4 regions of the Micromonospora sp. AB353 genome follow, and region 2 is predicted to be linked to each of the others. Evidence: riboswitches for the same ligand, from Rfam matches in the RefSeq annotation. Region 2 holds a riboswitch; each other region holds the start of a gene.

Region 1 (4,253 bases), on a different contig from region 2:
GCCGTCTCGGACATCAAGGGCGGCAAGATCACCTTCCGGGTGGACAAGCACTCCAACCTGCACCTGATCATCGGCAAGGCCTCCTTCTCGGAGAACCAGCTGGTGGACAACTACGCCGCGGTGCTGGACGAGGTGCTGCGGGCCAAGCCGTCCGCGGCCAAGGGCACGTACCTCAAGAAGGTCACCCTCACCACCACGATGGGCCCGGGCGTCCCGGTCGACCCGAAGGTCGTGAAGAACTTCCAGGAGGGCTCGGCCGAGGGCTGAGCACGCGTACTCCCGGACGGGGCCCCGCCACCACGCTGTGGCGGGGCCCCGTCCGTCTGTCCGGTGTGGCACGCTCGGGCGCATGCGGCTCGACGGCGTCTGGCTCCGCTACCACCGGCACGGCCCGTGGGTGCTGCGGCAGGTCGACGTCGCGGTCGGCCCGGGTGAGGCGGCGGTGGTGCTGGGCCGCAACGGCGCCGGCAAGTCCACGTTGCTCCAGCTCGCCGCCGGGGTGCTGCGCCCGGGCCGGGGCCGGGTCACCGACCGGCCGCCGGTCGTCGGCTGGGTGCCGGAACGCTTCCCCGCCGACCAGCCGTTCACCGTCGGGGCCTACCTGTCCGCGATGGGCCGCGTCGCCGGCCTGCCCGGCCCCGTCGCCGACCGGGCGGTGCGCCACTGGGTGGAGCGGCTGGGCCTGACTCCCTTCCACGACGTACGCCTGCCGCGGCTGTCCAAGGGCACCGCGCAGAAGGTCGGCCTGGCTCAGGCGCTGCTGCGCCCGCCCGGCCTGCTGGTGCTCGACGAGCCCTGGGAGGGGCTGGACGCCACCGCCCGCGAGGCGGTCCCCGAGATCATCGGTGAGGTGCTGGCCGGCGGCGGCACGGTGCTGGTCAGCGACCACCGGGGCGAGACGGTCCGGCTCCCGGGCGCTCGGCACCTGTCGGTCACCGGCGGCACGGTGACCGAGGAGGCGTCGTCGGGCGGCGCGGCCGTCGCCGTGGTCGAGCTCGCGGTGCCGGCCGCCGGGCTGGCCGCCGCCGTCGCCCGCCTGCGCGCCGACGGCCACCAGATCCTTCGGGTACGCGAACACGCCGTCCCGCCCCCGGCCACGCACCCGGTGCCGGCCTCCGCCGGCCCGTCGGGCACCGGCGGGCCGGGCGGCGCGTCCGCCGCTGGTTCCCCGGACCAGGCCGGTGCCGAGGCCGAGGGCTCCGCCCGGCCCGGGCCGGCGTCCGAGGTGACCCGGTGATCGCGCTGGTCCGGCTGCGGTTGGCCGGCTTCCTGCGTACCGGACGGGCGCTCGCGCCGGTCCTGGCCGGCCTGCTCGTCCTCGGCGTCCTCTACGGCGGTGGCCGGGCCCGACCGGCGGAGGCCTACGGCGTCTCCGCCGTGGTGCTGTTCCCGGTGCTGGCCTGGCAGACCAAGATCCTGCTGGACGTGGAACCCGACGTGCAGCGCCGGATGGCCCGGGTGGTGGCCGGCCCGGCCCGGGAACGGGCGGCCGGGCTGATCGCGGCGCTGGTGGCGGGGCTCGCCGTGGTGCTGCTGGCGCTGGCGCTGCCGTGGCCGCTGGGCGGGGTCACCGCTGCCGTCGGGCCGGGGGAGCGGCCGGTGCTCGCCGGGGTGGCCCTGGGGCTCTGGGCACACCTGCTCGCGCTGCCGGCGGCGGTGGCGCTCGGCGCGCTCGCCAGCCGGGCGGTGACGCGCAGCGCCGGCTACGGGGTCGCGGTGCTGGTCACCGGCGCGGTCGGGGTCGTGGTGCTCGGGCTGTCCGGCTCGGTCGTGCCGTGGCTGGCCCCGCCGGTGATGGCGACCGCGCGGGCGCTCACCGGGCCGGTCGCGGCCGGCGAGGGTCTGCTGCTGACCTGCTGGGCGGCGCTCTGGGCGGCGGTGGCGCTGACCGGCTACGCCTGGGCGCGGCGTACCCGGGCCTGAGCGACGGGTGACCGGGAGCACTCGGCACGATTTGGTGCTGCGGCGTACGTCGCGTAACCTGGTGCGGTAGTTCCACCCAAAGACCGCTGGTCACCGTGCTCCGGCACGGTCGAAGGTCCCGCGACGACGGGCGACCCGCGCAGGGCGGTAAGCGAAACTCGGTGTCACGCACGGCCCACCCAGCGCCTTCTGGTACGACGCCAGCAGCGCCGCGCCACCGCGGATGTTCGCGGCCGGGTCGGTGCGCAGCGTGCCCGCGTCGAGCCCGGTGAGCGCGGCGGCGGCGTCGAGCGTCTGGAGCGAGGCGGGCGGCAGCGGGGTCTCCCGCTCCGGTGCGGCGGCGGTGGCCGGGTCGAGCTTCAGCGGGCGGGAGTCGTCGCCGCGCGGGTCCTCGTCCTCGTCGACGTGGGCGCTGCCCGGCATGGCGAGGATGTGCGCGGCGTCGGTCAGGTGCATCGGGCCGTAGCCACCGCTGGTGCTCGGCTGTCCGGTGTGGGTGTCCCAGCGGGACTCCAGATAGGAGACGCCGAGCAGTACGTTCTGCGGCACGCCGTACTCGGCCGCGGCGGCGGCGTACTGTTGTTGCCTGTCGCTCGCGGGCGCGGACGTGTCCGGCGCGGCGGTCACCGGGCCGGTCGTCGCCAGCGCGGTGGCTGTCGCCACTGCGGCGGCGAGCAGTATCCGTCTGCCCGACGGCGGGGCGGAGAGGTGCATCGAACCTCCTGGACAGGGATGGGGGTCACTGCGTCTCCACCCTCACTCCGCACACCCGCGAGGGTCAATAGCTTTCCAGTGGGTAATCAGCCTTGAAAGAAAATTTCACCTCTATCCTCGGTGCGGCCCCGCATCGCGTACGGAGTGTCACGGCGCTGGAAGTTGCGGATCGATAACGGTGGTCCCTACTCTGGTGAATCGTCGGCCGCACGTCTCACCGTCCAACCCGGTCGGTGACGGTCCGACACCGCCGAGTCGCCTCCGGGCGAGCCGGGGAACCAGGTACCTGGGGTGAATCCGCAGCGATGCGGTAGGGCGGCTCCCTTCCCGCCCGAATCCGTCAGCTAACCCGGTAGGCGGTACGGAAGAAGGAGTACGGACGCCCGGTGGCACTCCATGCCCCGCGGCCGTCGTCGAGCCGGTCGGTCGACCGGTCCACGGCTGTGCCGCGTACCCGCTGGTCCCGCTTCACCACAGCCCTCGCCGCCCTGGTCGGCACCGCAGTCGTCCTGACCGGCGGCGCCACGGCGGCACACGCCGAACCCTCGGTCGCCGAGATCGAGGCCCAGATCGACCGCGACTGGAACAAGCTCGAACCGGTCATCGAACAGGTCAACGCCGTACGTGAGCAGCTCGCCGCGCGGCGCAAGCAGGCCGACGCGCTCGGCCGCCAGATCGCACCCCTCCAGGCCCGGGTGGACGCCGCCCTCGGCCAGGTCGGCGGGCTCGCCGCCGACGCCTACAAGGGCGACAACCTCTCCACAGTCAACGCGCTGCTGGGCAGCCGCTCGCCCGGTGACCTGGTCAACGGCCTGGAGCTGCTCGACCGCTTCGCGCACCGCCAGCACGAGCAGGTGCGCTCCGTCGCCGCGCTGCGCGACGAGCTGGCGGCGAAGAAGAAGCCGCTGGACGAGATGGTCGCCGGGCTGGCGCGTACCGAGGCCCAGCTCGCGGCGAAGAAGAAGCAGATCGACGCCGAGATCGCCAAGCTGGAGAAGCTGCGGCTCACTGTGTACGGCAAGGGTGGCGGCGGCCCGCTGCGCCCGGCGCCCTGTCCGTCCGGCTACCCCGGTGGCCCGGCCGGAGCGGCGGTCAAGTTCGCCTGCGCCCAGATCGGCAAGATCTACGTCTGGGGCGCGGCCGGACCGGACCACTTCGACTGCTCGGGCCTCACCATGGCCGCCTGGGCGAAGGGCGGCGTCTCGCTGCCGCACAGCGCACGCCAGCAGCACGGCGTGACGAAGCGGATCAGCCGGGCCGAGTTGCGCGCCGGTGACCTCGTCTTCTACTACGGCGACCTGCACCACGTGGCGATGTACGTGGGTGACGGCTGGGTGGTGCACGCCTCCCAGTCCGGCAAGCCGATCACCATGAAGCGGGTCGACGACGGCGACATCAACAGCTACGGCCGGGTGTAAGGAAGGGCCCCCTCTTAACGCCTCCGGTAGAGGAGGGGGCCCCTATTAACAACTGCGGGCGCGGTCAGCGCGTCGGCCAGGTGCGCCAGCTCTGCCAGGACCGGCTCGGCGTCGGACCGCGCTGCCCCTGGTAACGCGAGCCGTAGACGGCCGAGCCGTACGGGTGCTCGGCCGGCGAGGAGAGCCGGAAGATGCAGA
Region 2 (4,253 bases):
TTCGACATCTCGTCGCTCGCGGGCACCACGGCGACCATCTCGTTCAGCGGCGTGGAGGACAGCTCGTTGCAGACGTCCTTCGTCGTCGACGACACCGCGGTCACCCTGAGCTGACCGTGTCGTAGCGCGGCCGGTCGTCGTCCTCCCCGGCGGCCGGCCGCCTCGTCGTGCCAGGCCGGCCGCCTCGTCGTGCCAGGCCGGCGCCGCGTCGCGCGTGGCCGGCGCCGCGTGCGGTGCGGCGCCTCGTCGTGCCGGGGCGGGTGCGGTCGGGTCAGACCGCGCGCCCGGCCCGGGACGCGGCACCGCGGTCGCGGTGGATCCGGGCGGCCGCCTCGTGCATCGCGCGGCCGAACAGCTCGGCCTGGTCGCCCATGCTGCCGAGCCGGGCGGCGAGCGCGTCGGCGTCGGCCCGGGCCGACGCGCTGACCCGGTCGTCCAGCTCGGACAACGCGGCGTTGGCGGCGGTCACGAGGTGTCCGCAGAGGACGTCGAGAGGCTCGCCGGCCAGCTCCGGGTCGATCGTCACGGAATCGAGCCGGCCACCCTGGACGGCGACCGCGCGGACCCGGCCGCCGGCGGCAGTGCCCTCGGCGAGCAGCAGCTCGCCCGGCTCGCCGTCGGCGTGCGCCGAGGCCCGGGAGCGCATCGCGGTGAGCGCCTGCTGCGTGCGGGTCAGCAGCTCGTCGATGCTCGCGGCCGCCGAGAACGGGTCGTTGGTCATATCCGCGCTTTCTTCACGTCTTAGCCGAGCATGCGTGACCCTAGCAACCGGCTCCGACGAATCGCGGTCACCGGCCGGTCCGGGTCGCGTCCCGGCGCCGCGAGCAGGCCGGACACCGGCCACACGGCGTGTCGCGGACGGACGAGCGCCCGGCCGGGGCGAACCGGCCGGGCGCTCGGACGAGGTCAGCGCAGGCGCAGCAACTGACCGGGGAAGATCAGGCCCGGGTCGTCGCCGACCACTGCCCGGTTGCGCTCGTGCAGGGCCCGCCAGCCGCCGTCGACGCGCTGCGCCACGGCGATCTCCGACAGCGTGTCCCCGCGCCGGACCACATACTCCCCGGCGCCGGACGACGGCCGCGGCGCCGCCTTCGTCGTGGCGCGTTCCGGCGCCGCCTTCGTCGCGGCGGCCCGCTTCGGCGCCGCCTTCCTCGGTGCCGCCTTCGTGGTGGCCCGCTCGGACCGGGTCGCCGCGCTCGTCGAACCGCCCTTCTTGCCGCAGACCGGCCACGCGCCGATGCCCTGGCCGCGCAGAACCTTCTCCGCGACGCCGATCTGCTCGGACCGGCTGGCCAGGTCGGCGCGCGCGGCGTACTTCTGGCCGCCGTAACCGTTCCAGGTGGCGCGGGAGAACTGGAGCCCGCCGTAGTAGCCGTTACCGGTGTTGATCTTCCAGTTGCCGCCTGATTCGCAGCGCGCGACCGCGTCCCAGTTGACGCCCGCGCTCGCCGGGGCGGCCGGGCCGACGAGGGTAGCGGCCCCGACGGCGGCGCCGACCAGGACCGTTCCGAGAGCGGTACGGCGGCTTCGGGCTGAGTATTCAGTTGCCATGTGGATTCCTCCACGCCGACGAGGTGAGCTGTCGGGTTCGGGCCGAGGAGCCCGGCCGCCGGTGGCGGCTTCACCCCGAGGTGACGATGCACCGTGGAACGTGTGGTTCCCCCGCTCCCGCACGAGGTTCGGTTACCGGGGCCGGCGGCGGGATTTGGCGTTTCCGGCCCGTGGTGTCCGCGTCTGCGAACGAAACCGACGCTAGGGGCGATTTGCGACGATCGTCCACTTCTTGTGACGCTCTTCACCCGGCCGGGCGACCGGCGGCGGCGCTACGGTGGCAGGGCCAGGCAAGATCACGGGAGGGCTTGACGGATGACCGATCACGGACACGAGCTGACCTTCGGCGGCTTCGTCACCCCCGCCGCCGGGCAGCCCGACCAGGTGGTGGCGCTAGCCCGGCTCTGCGAGCAGGTCGGGCTGGACCTGGTCACGTTCCAGGACCATCCCTACCAGCCGGGCTTCCTGGACACCTGGACGCTGATGTCCTACGTGGCCGCCGCGACCGAACGTGTCCGCCTGGCCGGAAACGTCCTCAACCTGCCGTTGCGCCAGCCGGTGGTGCTGGCCCGCAGCGTCGCCAGCCTGGACCTGCTCACCGGCGGCCGAGTCGAGCTGGGCCTCGGCGCGGGCGCGTTCTGGGACGCGATCGAGGCGGCGGGCGGGCGGCGCCTGTCCCCCGGCGCCGCCGTCGAGGCGCTCGACGAGGCGATCCGGGTGATCCGCGAGGTCTGGGACACCGACCGTCGCGGCATGATCCGCGTCGACGGCGAGCACTACCGGGTGGTCGGCGCCAAGCGCGGTCCGGCGCCCGCACATCCGGTGGGCATCTGGGTCGGCGCGTACAAGCCGCGCATGCTGCGCCTGGTCGGCCGCGCCGCGGACGGCTGGCTGCCGTCCCTGTCGTACCTGCCGAAGGGCCCCGACGAGCTGCCCGCCCTGAACGCGCTCGTCGACGAGGGCGCCCGGGCCGCCGGGCGCGACCCGGCCGCGATCCGCCGCATGCTCAACGTGACCGGCACGTTCGCCCGCTCGTCGGCCGGTTTCCTCGCCGGGCCGCCGGAGCAGTGGGTGGAGGAGCTGGCCGGGCTCACGCTGGAGCACGGCATCACCACGTTCATCCTCGGCAGCGACGAGCCGCGCGCGATCCAGATCTTCGGCCAGGAGGTCGCGCCCGCCGTGCGGGAGCTGGTCGCCGCCGAGCGCGCCACGCACGCCGGCGGAACCCGCACGGCCGCCGACGAGCAGACCACCGCCGGCGGCCCGAGCACGCTCGGCGTCACCCCCACCCCCGACCCCGGGGTACGCCTGAGCGCGCGCCGCCCCTGGGACGAGTCCACCCGCCCGAGCGCCCCGCCGCCGCCGGCCGGGCACGTCTACCCGGCCCGGGGACAGGCCGCCGGGCAGCACCTGGTGGACGTGCACGACCATCTGCGCCAGGAGCTGGCCCAGGTGCGCGACCTGCTGGAACAGGTCAAGCAGGGCAGTGTCTCGCCGGGCCGGGCGCGAGCCGCGCTGAACGAGATGACCATGCGGCAGAACAACTGGACGCTCGGGGCGTACTGCGCGGCGTACTGCACGATGGTCACCCAGCACCACGGGCTGGAGGACGCCTCGATCTTCCCGCACCTGCGCCGCTCCGAGGCCGGGCTGGCGGCAGTGCTGGACCGCCTGGAGGAGGAGCACGTGGTGATCCACGGCGTGGTGGAGAGCGTCGACCGGGCACTCGTGGAGCTGGTCCGCCGGCCCGGCGACTTCACCGGGCTCCAGGAGGCGGTGGACCTGCTCACCGACACGCTGCTGTCGCACCTGTCGTACGAGGAGCACCAGATCGTCGAGCCGCTGGCCCGGCACGGATTCTTCCCCGGCCAGCTGTGAGGTAGCTGACTTTTGTTTTCCTAAGTCAGGTGGGTACCGTCGACGCCATGACGGACCTCCTCGCGCAGCGTGACTCCTGGTCCACCGCCAACTGCTCGATCGCCCGGGCGCTGGAGGTGGTCGGCAACCGCACCACACTGCTCCTGCTGCGGGAGGCCTCGTTCGGCACCCGCCGCTTCGACGACTTCGCCCGGCGGGTCGGCGTCAGCGAGCCGGTGGCCGCCGCCCGACTCAAGCAGCTCGTCGCCGACGGGCTGCTCGACCGGCGTCCCTACCGCGAGCCCGGGCAGCGCACCCGCGACGAGTACGTGCTCACGGCCAAGGGCAGCGACCTGATCCCGGTGCTCGTCGCGCTGCGGCAGTGGGGCGACGAGCACGCCGCCGACGAGGCGGGCCCGGCGGTCCGGGTGGCCCACGAGAAGTGCGGCGCCCCCGTGCACGCCCGGCTGCGCTGCGACGCCGGGCACGACGTACCGCCCGGTGAGCTCGCCGTCCTGCCCGGTCCGGGCCTGCTGTCCGCCTGACTCCCCTCCCTCACCACACCTCGGAGCGACACATGAAGATCGCTGGAAGCACCGCCCTGGTCACCGGCGCCAACCGCGGCTTCGGCCGGCACCTGGCCGCCGAACTCGCCGCGCGTGGCGCCACCGTCTGGGCCGGCGCGCGCAACCCGGACACCGTGGACCTGCCCGGCGTCACCCCGGTACGCCTGGACGTCACCGACCCCGCGTCGGTCGCCGCCGCCGCGGAGCACGCCGGTGACGTGACGCTGCTCGTCAACAACGCGGGCGTGAGCACCGGCACCGACCTGCTCGACGGCGACC
Region 3 (4,253 bases), on a different contig from region 2:
TCGATGTGGCGGGCAGGCCGGCCCGGCGGACCCGCGGTGACGGACGGAGGGCGGCCCGATGATGTGGCAGAGCCCGATGATGGGCTGGATGTGGATCTGGTCCCTGCTGGTGCTCGCCGTGCTGGCGGGGCTCGTCTGGGCGGCCGTGCGGTGGACCGGCCCGCAGTACCTGGGCCCGACGACGGCCCGGCGCATCCTGGACGAGCGGTACGCCCGCGGCGAGATCGACGAGGACGAGTACCGGCGACGCCGGGCCGGCCTGGCCTGACCACGCGGTGCGCGCGTCAACGGCCACGGTGTGCGGGAGCGGACGGCCGGGCTGCCTACCATGGCCGGACGACGACCCGGACGTGGTCGACACGTCCGCGCCGGCCGGGTGACCAGACCGGTCCGGCGGACCAGGCGTCGCCGCGACCGTTGGGAGAGACCTCATGGGTGCCGACCACACCCACCCCGCGCCCGCCGCGCCGCCGGGCGTACGACGGCTGCTCGTCGCCGTGGTGGTGCCGCTGTTCGCGCTCACCGTGATCGCGGCGCTGGTGCTCTGGCCCGGGCAGGACCGGGAGCCGATCGGCGGCGCTGACGTCCCCCGCTACCACGGCACGGTGACCCGGGTGGTCACCGAGCCCTGCCCGCCGACGCCGGAGGCCCCGGAGGGCGGCGGTGGCCCCTGCGGCACCGTGACGGTCACCGCCGAGCAGGGCCCGGACGCGGGCCGGCAGGTCGAGACGCCGATCCCGGCCGGGCCGGGCGCTCCCCGGGTCGCGGTCGGCGACGAGGTCGTCCTGGTCGAGCTGACCGACCCGGCCGACCCGGCGGTGAAGTCCTACAACATCGCCGAGCACCAGCGCGGTACGCCGCTGATCTGGCTGATGGTGCTGTTCGCCGCCGCGATCGTGGCGTTCGGCCGGTGGCGCGGGCTCGCCGCGCTCGGCGGCCTGGTGGCCAGCTTCGCCATCCTCCTGGGCTTCGTGCTGCCTGGTATCGGTGCCGGCCAGCCGCCGCTGCTCGTGGCGATCGTCGGCGCCGCGTTGATCATGTTCGTGGTGCTCTACCTGACGCACGGGATCACCGCGCAGACGTCGGTCGCGGTGCTCGGCACGCTCGGCAGCCTGGTGGTCACCGGCGTGCTCGGCCTGCTCGCCACGTCCGCCACCCACCTGACCGGCTTCGGCAGCGAGGACGCCACCACGCTGTCCATGTTCCAGGGCGACGTGGACCTGCACGGGCTGCTGCTGGCCGGCATCATCATCGGCTCGCTGGGCGTGCTGGACGACGTGACGGTCACCCAGGCGGCCACCGTCACCGAACTGGCGCACGCCAACCCCGGACTGTCCCGGCGGCAGCTCTACCGGGCGGCGACCCGCGTCGGCCGGGCCCACATCGCGTCCACCGTCAACACCATCGTGCTGGCGTACGCGGGCGCCTCACTGCCGCTGCTGCTCCTGCTGGTCGCCGACTCCCGCCCGGTGAGCGAGATCCTCACCAGTGAGTTCCTCGCCCAGGAGATCGTCCGCAGCGCGGTGGCGACGCTCGGCCTGATCGCCGCCGTACCGCTGACGACCGGACTGGCCGCGATCGTGACCACCGCCGGGCGGCGCTCGCCCGGCGCGGAGCCGGCGCCCGCCGCGCCCCCGCCGCCGGCCGGACGGGACGACGCGCTGGAGGCCCTCGGCGGCGGAAGGAGTACGGAGGCCGCATGGTGACACTCCGCAGCGTGACCATCGAATTCAAACGCGACGCTGGTCACGGTGTGCCACGGCGAAATCTCGCTATTGGTCGGCTTCCGGACGTAGATCCTCACGAGTGCTGTCAGGTAACCTCGCTGCCGGTCACCGCCGAAGGCGCGCACCGGCGCCAGCGGTGCCGCCGCCCAATCGCCCACGGGCGAACCGGGGAACCAGGTACATGGGGTGAATCCGCGACAGCGGTAGGGGCCACTTCCGTCCCGAACCCGTCAGCTAACCCGGTCGGCGGCCGACGGAAGGGAACACTGTGACGGCACCCCTGCGCCGCTGGCTGACACCCGTGGTGGCCGTGCTGGCCTCGCTGGCCGTGCTGGCCGGCCCGAACCCGGCGACCGCGGCCCCCGCCGCGGCGGCCCCCGGCAACCCCTCGGGCCACGAGGAGGACGGCGACCCGCCGCTCATCACCGAGGCGATCGACTCCGCCAACCGGAACTTCCTCCAGGCCAAGGCGAAGCTCGCCAAGTCCCAGGACCGCCAGCGGCGGCTGGCGGCCGAGGTGAAGACGGCACAGGCCGAACTCGACGCGCTCAGCCCGCAGGTCAACCAGCTCGCCGCCCAGTCCTACCGGACCGGCCGGATGGGCGCGATGGCGATGCTGCTGGAGAGCAACTCCCCCGACTCGTTCGTCCGCCGGGTCAACGCCTTGGACGAGCTGAACCTCCTCAACGCGCAGCGCCTGGCCGCCATCAACGCGGTCAAGACCCGCGCCGAGCAGGCCAAGATCGCGCTCGACGCCGAGGTGCGCGAGCAGGAGAAGCAGAAGAACGCGATGGAGCGCGAGAAGGTGCAGGCCGAGCGTGCGCTGAAGCTCGTCGGCGGTCTCGGCTTCACCGGCGGCCTGGTCTCCGCCACCTCACCGGTCGCCAAGATCGCCCCCGGCCGCACCTCCGACGGCGGGTGGAAGGCCGAGTCGTGCAGCGAGGACGACCCGACCACCTCGGGCTGCGTCACGCCGCGCACGCTGCACGCGTACAAGGAGGTCCGGCGCGCCGGCTTCAAGCGCTTCGTGGGCTGCTACCGGCCCGGCGGGCCGTGGGAGCACCCCAAGGGCAAGGCGTGCGACTGGTCGCTCCAGAACAGCGGCTTCGCGCCCTGGCACAACAACGACACCCGCCGGTACGGCAACGAGGTGGCCGCCTTCCTCATCCGCAACGCCGACCGGCTGGGCATCTACTACGTCATCTGGAACCGGCAGATCTGGTTCCCGGCCACCGGCTGGAGTTCGTACAGCGGACCGTCGAACCACACCGATCACGTCCACATGTCGCTGCTCTGACCCGGACACCACGAAAAGGGGCCGCCCTCGGGCGGCCCCTTTTCTCGTCCGTACGGGTCAGCTCGCCAGCGCCGGGTCGGCGGGCGCGGCCGGGGCGGGCAGCGGGGCCGGGGCCTGCGCCACGGTCCGCACCTCGCCACCGGCGAGCCGGTACGACATGCCCACCACCGTGCACCGCCCGGCGGCCACCCGCTCGGCCAGCACGGCGGACCGGGCCAGCAGCGTCTCCACCGTCTGCGCGATGTGGACGTCGATGATCCCGTCGAGATCCTCGACGCCCTGGCGGGCGGCGCGCAGCAGGCTCGGCGAGACCGCGTCCACCACCGCGCCCAGGTGCCCGGCCGGGGCGGCACCGGTCCGGACCCCCTCCCGGGCGGCCTGGACCGCGCCGCACGAGTCGTGCCCGAGCACCACCACGAGCGGCGTGCCCAGCACGGTGACGGCGTACTCGACGCTGCCGAGCACCTCCGGCCCGGCGGTGTGCCCGGCGGTACGCACCACGAAGAGGTCACCGAGACCGCGGTCGAAGATGATCTCGGCGGCGAGCCGCGAGTCGGAGCAGCCGACGATCACCGCGAACGGGTGCTGGCCGTCGGCCACCGCCGCCCGGTGCCCGGCGTCCTGATTCGGATGCTGCGGGACGCCCGTGACGAACCGGTGATTACCGGCACGCAGCTCGGTCAGTGCCTGTTCCGGGGTGCTCGGCGTCATGTCCCTCACCTCGTCTACCTGGGGAACCACCAGGCCGAACGGCCTCGCGACCCACGGTCACACGCCCCTCGGGGTCCGTCAAGATTCGTGATACGCATTTCATACTTTCCCGTCTCCGCCCCGCCCCGGACCGCGCCGATTCGGCAGGTGGCGAACGTGGCCATAGCATGACCACCATGGCGACCACACCAGTTGAGGACGGGAGCCGCCGTAACTGGACCTTCCTCACCAACCACGGCCACGTGCTGCTGGCTATCGCACGCAACCCCACCGCCCGGCTGCGCGACGTGGCGGACGAGGTGGGCGTGACCGAGCGGGCGGCCCAGGCCATCGTGGCCGACCTGGAAGCAGGGGGTTACCTGCGGCGTACGCGGGTGGGACGGCGCAACGAGTACACGGTCAACCCGAAGGGCCGCTTCCGGCACCCGGCCGAGGCCGACCAGCAGGTCGGCGCGCTACTGGCCCTGTTCGCCGCCGAGCCCGCCGGGGACGCCTCCGCCGGCCGGTGACCCGGGCCG
Region 4 (4,253 bases), on a different contig from region 2:
GGACGTGCGTGCGCCAGCTACCCTGGTCGGCGGATCGGCGGGCCCGCCCGGTCGCACGGTTGGCCGCGGCCCGCCGTACAGGGGAAACTGGAACCCGGAGGTCCGGATTGAGTACGCCCAGGTGTGCCCAGTTCGCGAATTGCTCATCCCGGGGGGTGGCGACCGGGCCGTTGGAGGAATACTCTCGGTCGCGGCCCGCGTACTGATGAGGCGCCCGTCATGGGCGAGTGGAGGTGCTCGCGTGAGCCTGTCGATCGTGAAGTCGGTGCGGCCGGGTGGTGTCGTCCAGATCGCGCCCCGTGGGGAGATCGACGTCGACACCGCGTACGAGGTGCGGGAAGCGATCGCCGAGGTGCTCGCGAAGGGCCGTCCCTCGCGGATCGAGCTGAACATGCGGCTCGTCACGTTCATCGACTCGGTCGGCATCAGCGCCATGGTCGCGGGCTTCCAGACCTGCGAGGTCAGCGGCGTCAAGCTCGTGGTCACCGAGCCGAGCCGGTTCGTGCACCGGCAGCTCTGGGTGACCGGCCTGCTCGGCCTGTTCGGCGCGCCCGAGCCGTGGTTCGCCGACGACACCCCCGAGGTGCTGCCCGGCGCCTGAGCGCCGTTCACACCCCCTGCGGCCAGGGGACCTTCTACCCGTTGCCAGTCCGGCGTCGGTACGGGACGATCGTCGCGACGCACGACGGCGAGGGGGCCCGCTTGCAGAGCAGCGACAGCTTCAGCTACACCGTGCAGGCCCGGTGCACCCGGGCCGACGCGGTGGCCCTGCTGGGTGACCTGAGTCGCCAGGGCGAGCTGCATCCGCTGATCGTCCGGGTCCGGAAGCTGCCGGCCCGGCCGGGCGCGCTGGCCAGCTACGCGATCACCGACCGGCTGCAACTCGGCCCGCTGCACTTCCCGGTCACGTACCAGGCGGACGTGCTCGTCGCGAGCGAGGACGAGGTCGTCACCGTGGCGCGGCAGCAACCCGCGACGACCGTCCGCAACCACACCCGCCTGCGGGACGAGCCGGACGGCACGGTACGCATCGACGTGGAGATCACGCTGACTGCGCCGGCGCCGCTGTTCGGGTACGCGTTCCGCCAGGCCCGGGCGGCTCACCTGGGCCTGGCGGCTCGTCTCGGGGCGACCCTGGAGGGCCGGCCGGCCTGATCCGGCCGACCCTCTCCGGGTGTGCTCAGTACACCGACAGGTGCACGTGGTTGGTGTGGTCGCTGGACGGGTCACCGTTGCCGCCGCTGTACGACTTCCACCCGCTGCTGGGCAGCCAGATCTGCTTGAACCAGATCACGTAGAGCACGGCGAGCGGGTCGGCGTTGCGCACGAAGTACGCGGCCAGGTTGTTGCCGTACGTCCGGTCACCGCCGGTGGCGACGCCGCCGAAGCCGTTCTTCTGCGCGGCGAAGTCGCAGGCCCGCCCCTTCGGATGCTCACCCGAGCCGCTCGGCCGGTGGCACGAGACGTACCTGGTGAAGCCGGCCGCCTTCGCCTGTTGCAGCGCGTGCAGCGTGCGCGGCGTGATGCAGCCGTTCGCCGGGGTCGGGTCGTTGACGCTGCACGACTCCGACGGCCAGGAGCCGTCCGAGTTGCGCGGCGCCGGTTTGGCGTTCTTGCCGGAGGTGCCCTGGACGCTGCCACCGCCGCTGCTGCTGCGCGACGCGCGGTCGTTCGCCACCTCCAGGGCGCGCTCGGCCTGTTCCTTGCGCTTGGCCATCACCGTCACCTGCTTGCGCTGCTCGAGGATCTCCCCGTCGAGCTGGGCGCGGGTGCGGGTGGCCTCGTCGCGGGTGGCGATCAGGTCGCGCAGCGTACGGTCCTCGTGCGCGGCGACCTGTTCCAGCGCGGCGGCCCGGTCCATGAAGCCCTCCGGGCTGCTGCTGCCCAGCAGCGCCCCGGCGGTGCCCAGGCGGCCGTTGCGGTACGCCACGACGGCGATCTCGCCGACCTTGGCGTCGCGGACGGCGAGCTCGGCGCCGACCGTCTTGAGCTGGTCGTTGAGCTGTTTCTGGCGGGTCACCGACCGGTTCAGCGCGGCCTTCGCCTCCAGCCAGCCCTTGCTGGCCGCGTCGAGCTGGGCGCGCAGTTCCGGCGTGCCGCCCTCGTCGTCGCCGCCGGGCGCGGCGGCGAGCAGGCCGGTCGCCGGCGCCGCGGAGGCGGGGGAGACCGGAACGGTCGCGACGCCGAGGGTCAGCGTCGCGACGAGCAGGGCCGCCAACCGGGCGGCCGTCCGTCGTACAGGTGCCACTGGGGGCATTCACACGTCCTTCCGTCAACGCCGACCGGGTTAGCTGACGGGTTCGGGACGGAAGATCCCTACCGCTGACGCGGATGCACCCCACGTACGTGGTTCCCCGGCTCGTCCCTGCGGACGATTAGGCGACGGCCGCCCCACCGGGGCCGGGTGGCGTCCGCGGGTGCGGCCGCGACCGAGACTACCGGCGCTGCCCGGGCGCGGCTCCGTCGAGCAACGCCACTAGGCGGGGCAAAACCGGCATAAGACTACATTAGCCACAGTGATTTAAGTGTGTCCTAATCACCACTCGGTCTTGCCGCACACTCCGGCCGACGCTCCGGGTTCGACCTGCAACGTGGCGTGATCGATGGAGAAGTCCTCGTGCAGGGCGGCCCGCGCGGCGGCCAGCACCCCGGCCGGGTCCGCGCCCGGGTCGGTGGTCAGGTGCGCCGAGGCCACCTCCATGCCCGAGGTGAGCGTCCAGACGTGCAGGTCGTGCACCTCGGCCACGCCGGGCACGGCCGCCAGCCGGTCGTGCACGGCGGTGACCTGGAGGTGCTCCGGCGCGGCCTGCACCAGGATGCGCAGCGCGGCCCGGCCGAGCCGCCAGGTGCGCGGCAGGATGAACAGGCCGATCCCGACGGCGACCAGCGGGTCCGCCCACCACCAGTCGGTCACCGCGATGACCAGCGCCGCGGCGATCACGCCGAGCGAGCCGAGCAGGTCGCCGAGCACCTCCAGGTACGCCCCGCGCAGGTTGATGCTCTCCTTCGCCCCGGCGCGCAGCAGCGCGAACGCGACGATGTTGGCGAGCAGGCCGAGCACCGCCACCACGAGCATCGGGCCGGCCAGCACCTCCGGCGGCTCGCCGAACCGGCGTACCGCCTCGACCAGGACGTAGATCGCCACGGCGCCGAGCAGGACGGCGTTGGCGAGGGCGGCGAGCACCTCCAGCCGGTAGAGCCCGAACGTGCGCTGCGGGTCGGTGCCGGCGCGGCGGGTGGCGGTGATCGCGGCCAGCGCCATGCCGATGCCGAGGACGTCGGTGAACATGTGCCCGGCGTCGGAGAGCAGCGCCAGCGAGCCGGTCGTGAACGCGGCCACCGCCTCGACCACCATCAGGGCGGCGAGCAGCGCGAAGGCGGCCCAGAGGCGGCCCCGGTGGCGGTGCGCCGCGTTGGTCACCGCGCCGCTGTGGTCATGACCTGCGCCCACGCCAACACCCTTCCTGCCCCGTACCGGCCAGGCCCAATGTATGTTCACATCGCTATGTATGCAACTGAACTGTGGGTGACGGCTGGATCAACGTCGGGTGTCCGTCAGACGGGATCGAGCGTGGTGAGCCGCTGGGTGGCCCGCGACAGCGCCACGTACAGCGTGCGCACACCCGAGCCGGGGTCGGCCCGGATCTCGCTCGGTGCCACCAGCACCACGCCGTCGTACTCCATGCCCTTGGCCTGCAGGCTGGTCACCACCTGGAGGCGGCCCGCGCCGAGCCCGCCCAGCCAGCCGGCGACCTCGTCCCGGCGCGGCACCGGCGTGATCACCCCGACGGTGCCCTCCACCTGCGCGAGCAGCGCCTCGGCCGCCTCGACGGTGGCCGCCGGCAGGTCGGCGGCGGGCACCGTGCGCTCGACCGGCGGCACGCCGGTGGACCGCACCGCGTCGGGCAGCGGCAGGTCCGGGTAGAGGCGGCGGATCTCCGCCGCCGCCACCGCGAAGATCTCCGCCGAGTTCCGGTAGTTGGTGGTCAGCTCGTAGCGGTGCCGCTTGCGCCGGCCCAGCGCCTGGTCACGGGCCCGGTCCAGCTCCTGCGGGTCGCCGGTCCAGGCGGTCTGCGCCGGGTCACCGACCACCGTCCAGGACGCCAGCCGCCCGCGCCGGCCGACCATCCGCCACTGCATCGGCGAGACGTCCTGCGACTCGTCCACCACCACGTGCGCGTAGTCGCGGTAGTCGTCCGGACGCTCCCGCGCCGCCGCGCGGGCGGCGCGCTGCCGGTCGGCGTACGTGCTCA

The links. A riboswitch is a leader RNA that binds a small molecule or an ion and turns the genes downstream of it on or off. The one in region 2 is predicted to bind cyclic di-AMP.
Region 1: linked by a shared signal. The riboswitch ahead of ACPCK6_RS05070 (C40 family peptidase) and the one ahead of ACPCK6_RS23980 (transglycosylase family protein) in region 2 are both predicted to bind cyclic di-AMP.
Region 3: linked by a shared signal. The riboswitch ahead of ACPCK6_RS03245 (coiled-coil domain-containing protein) and the one ahead of ACPCK6_RS23980 (transglycosylase family protein) in region 2 are both predicted to bind cyclic di-AMP.
Region 4: linked by a shared signal. The riboswitch ahead of ACPCK6_RS08750 (coiled-coil domain-containing protein) and the one ahead of ACPCK6_RS23980 (transglycosylase family protein) in region 2 are both predicted to bind cyclic di-AMP.

The regions. Positions count from the first base shown of each region.
Region 1 is NZ_JBMVFV010000006.1:84,095-88,347, reverse strand. Features, by position in the region: gene rplA (50S ribosomal protein L1) at 1-267, shown strand, start outside; gene ACPCK6_RS05085 (ATP-binding cassette domain-containing protein) at 350-1,237, shown strand; gene ACPCK6_RS05080 (hypothetical protein) at 1,234-1,923, shown strand; gene ACPCK6_RS05075 (lysozyme family protein) at 2,014-2,637, opposite strand; cyclic di-AMP (ydaO/yuaA leader) riboswitch at 2,876-3,010, shown strand; gene ACPCK6_RS05070 (C40 family peptidase) at 3,024-4,055, shown strand; gene dcd (dCTP deaminase) at 4,120-4,253, opposite strand, start outside.
Region 2 is NZ_JBMVFV010000074.1:9,657-13,909, forward strand. Features, by position in the region: gene ACPCK6_RS23970 (M4 family metallopeptidase) at 1-114, shown strand, start outside; gene ACPCK6_RS23975 (YbaB/EbfC family nucleoid-associated protein) at 272-721, opposite strand; gene ACPCK6_RS23980 (transglycosylase family protein) at 907-1,551, opposite strand; cyclic di-AMP (ydaO/yuaA leader) riboswitch at 1,550-1,695, opposite strand; gene ACPCK6_RS23985 (LLM class flavin-dependent oxidoreductase) at 1,867-3,429, shown strand; gene ACPCK6_RS23990 (winged helix-turn-helix transcriptional regulator) at 3,477-3,953, shown strand; gene ACPCK6_RS23995 (SDR family oxidoreductase) at 3,986-4,253, shown strand, end outside.
Region 3 is NZ_JBMVFV010000004.1:71,416-75,668, forward strand. Features, by position in the region: gene ACPCK6_RS03235 (SHOCT domain-containing protein) at 59-268, shown strand; gene ACPCK6_RS03240 (YibE/F family protein) at 432-1,706, shown strand; cyclic di-AMP (ydaO/yuaA leader) riboswitch at 1,861-1,991, shown strand; gene ACPCK6_RS03245 (coiled-coil domain-containing protein) at 1,996-3,024, shown strand; gene ACPCK6_RS03250 (carbonic anhydrase) at 3,082-3,735, opposite strand; gene ACPCK6_RS03255 (helix-turn-helix transcriptional regulator) at 3,903-4,244, shown strand.
Region 4 is NZ_JBMVFV010000012.1:91,126-95,378, reverse strand. Features, by position in the region: gene ACPCK6_RS08760 (STAS domain-containing protein) at 242-601, shown strand; gene ACPCK6_RS08755 (SRPBCC family protein) at 703-1,155, shown strand; gene ACPCK6_RS08750 (coiled-coil domain-containing protein) at 1,181-2,257, opposite strand; cyclic di-AMP (ydaO/yuaA leader) riboswitch at 2,262-2,392, opposite strand; gene ACPCK6_RS08745 (cation diffusion facilitator family transporter) at 2,537-3,451, opposite strand; gene ACPCK6_RS08740 (HelD family protein) at 3,556-4,253, opposite strand, start outside.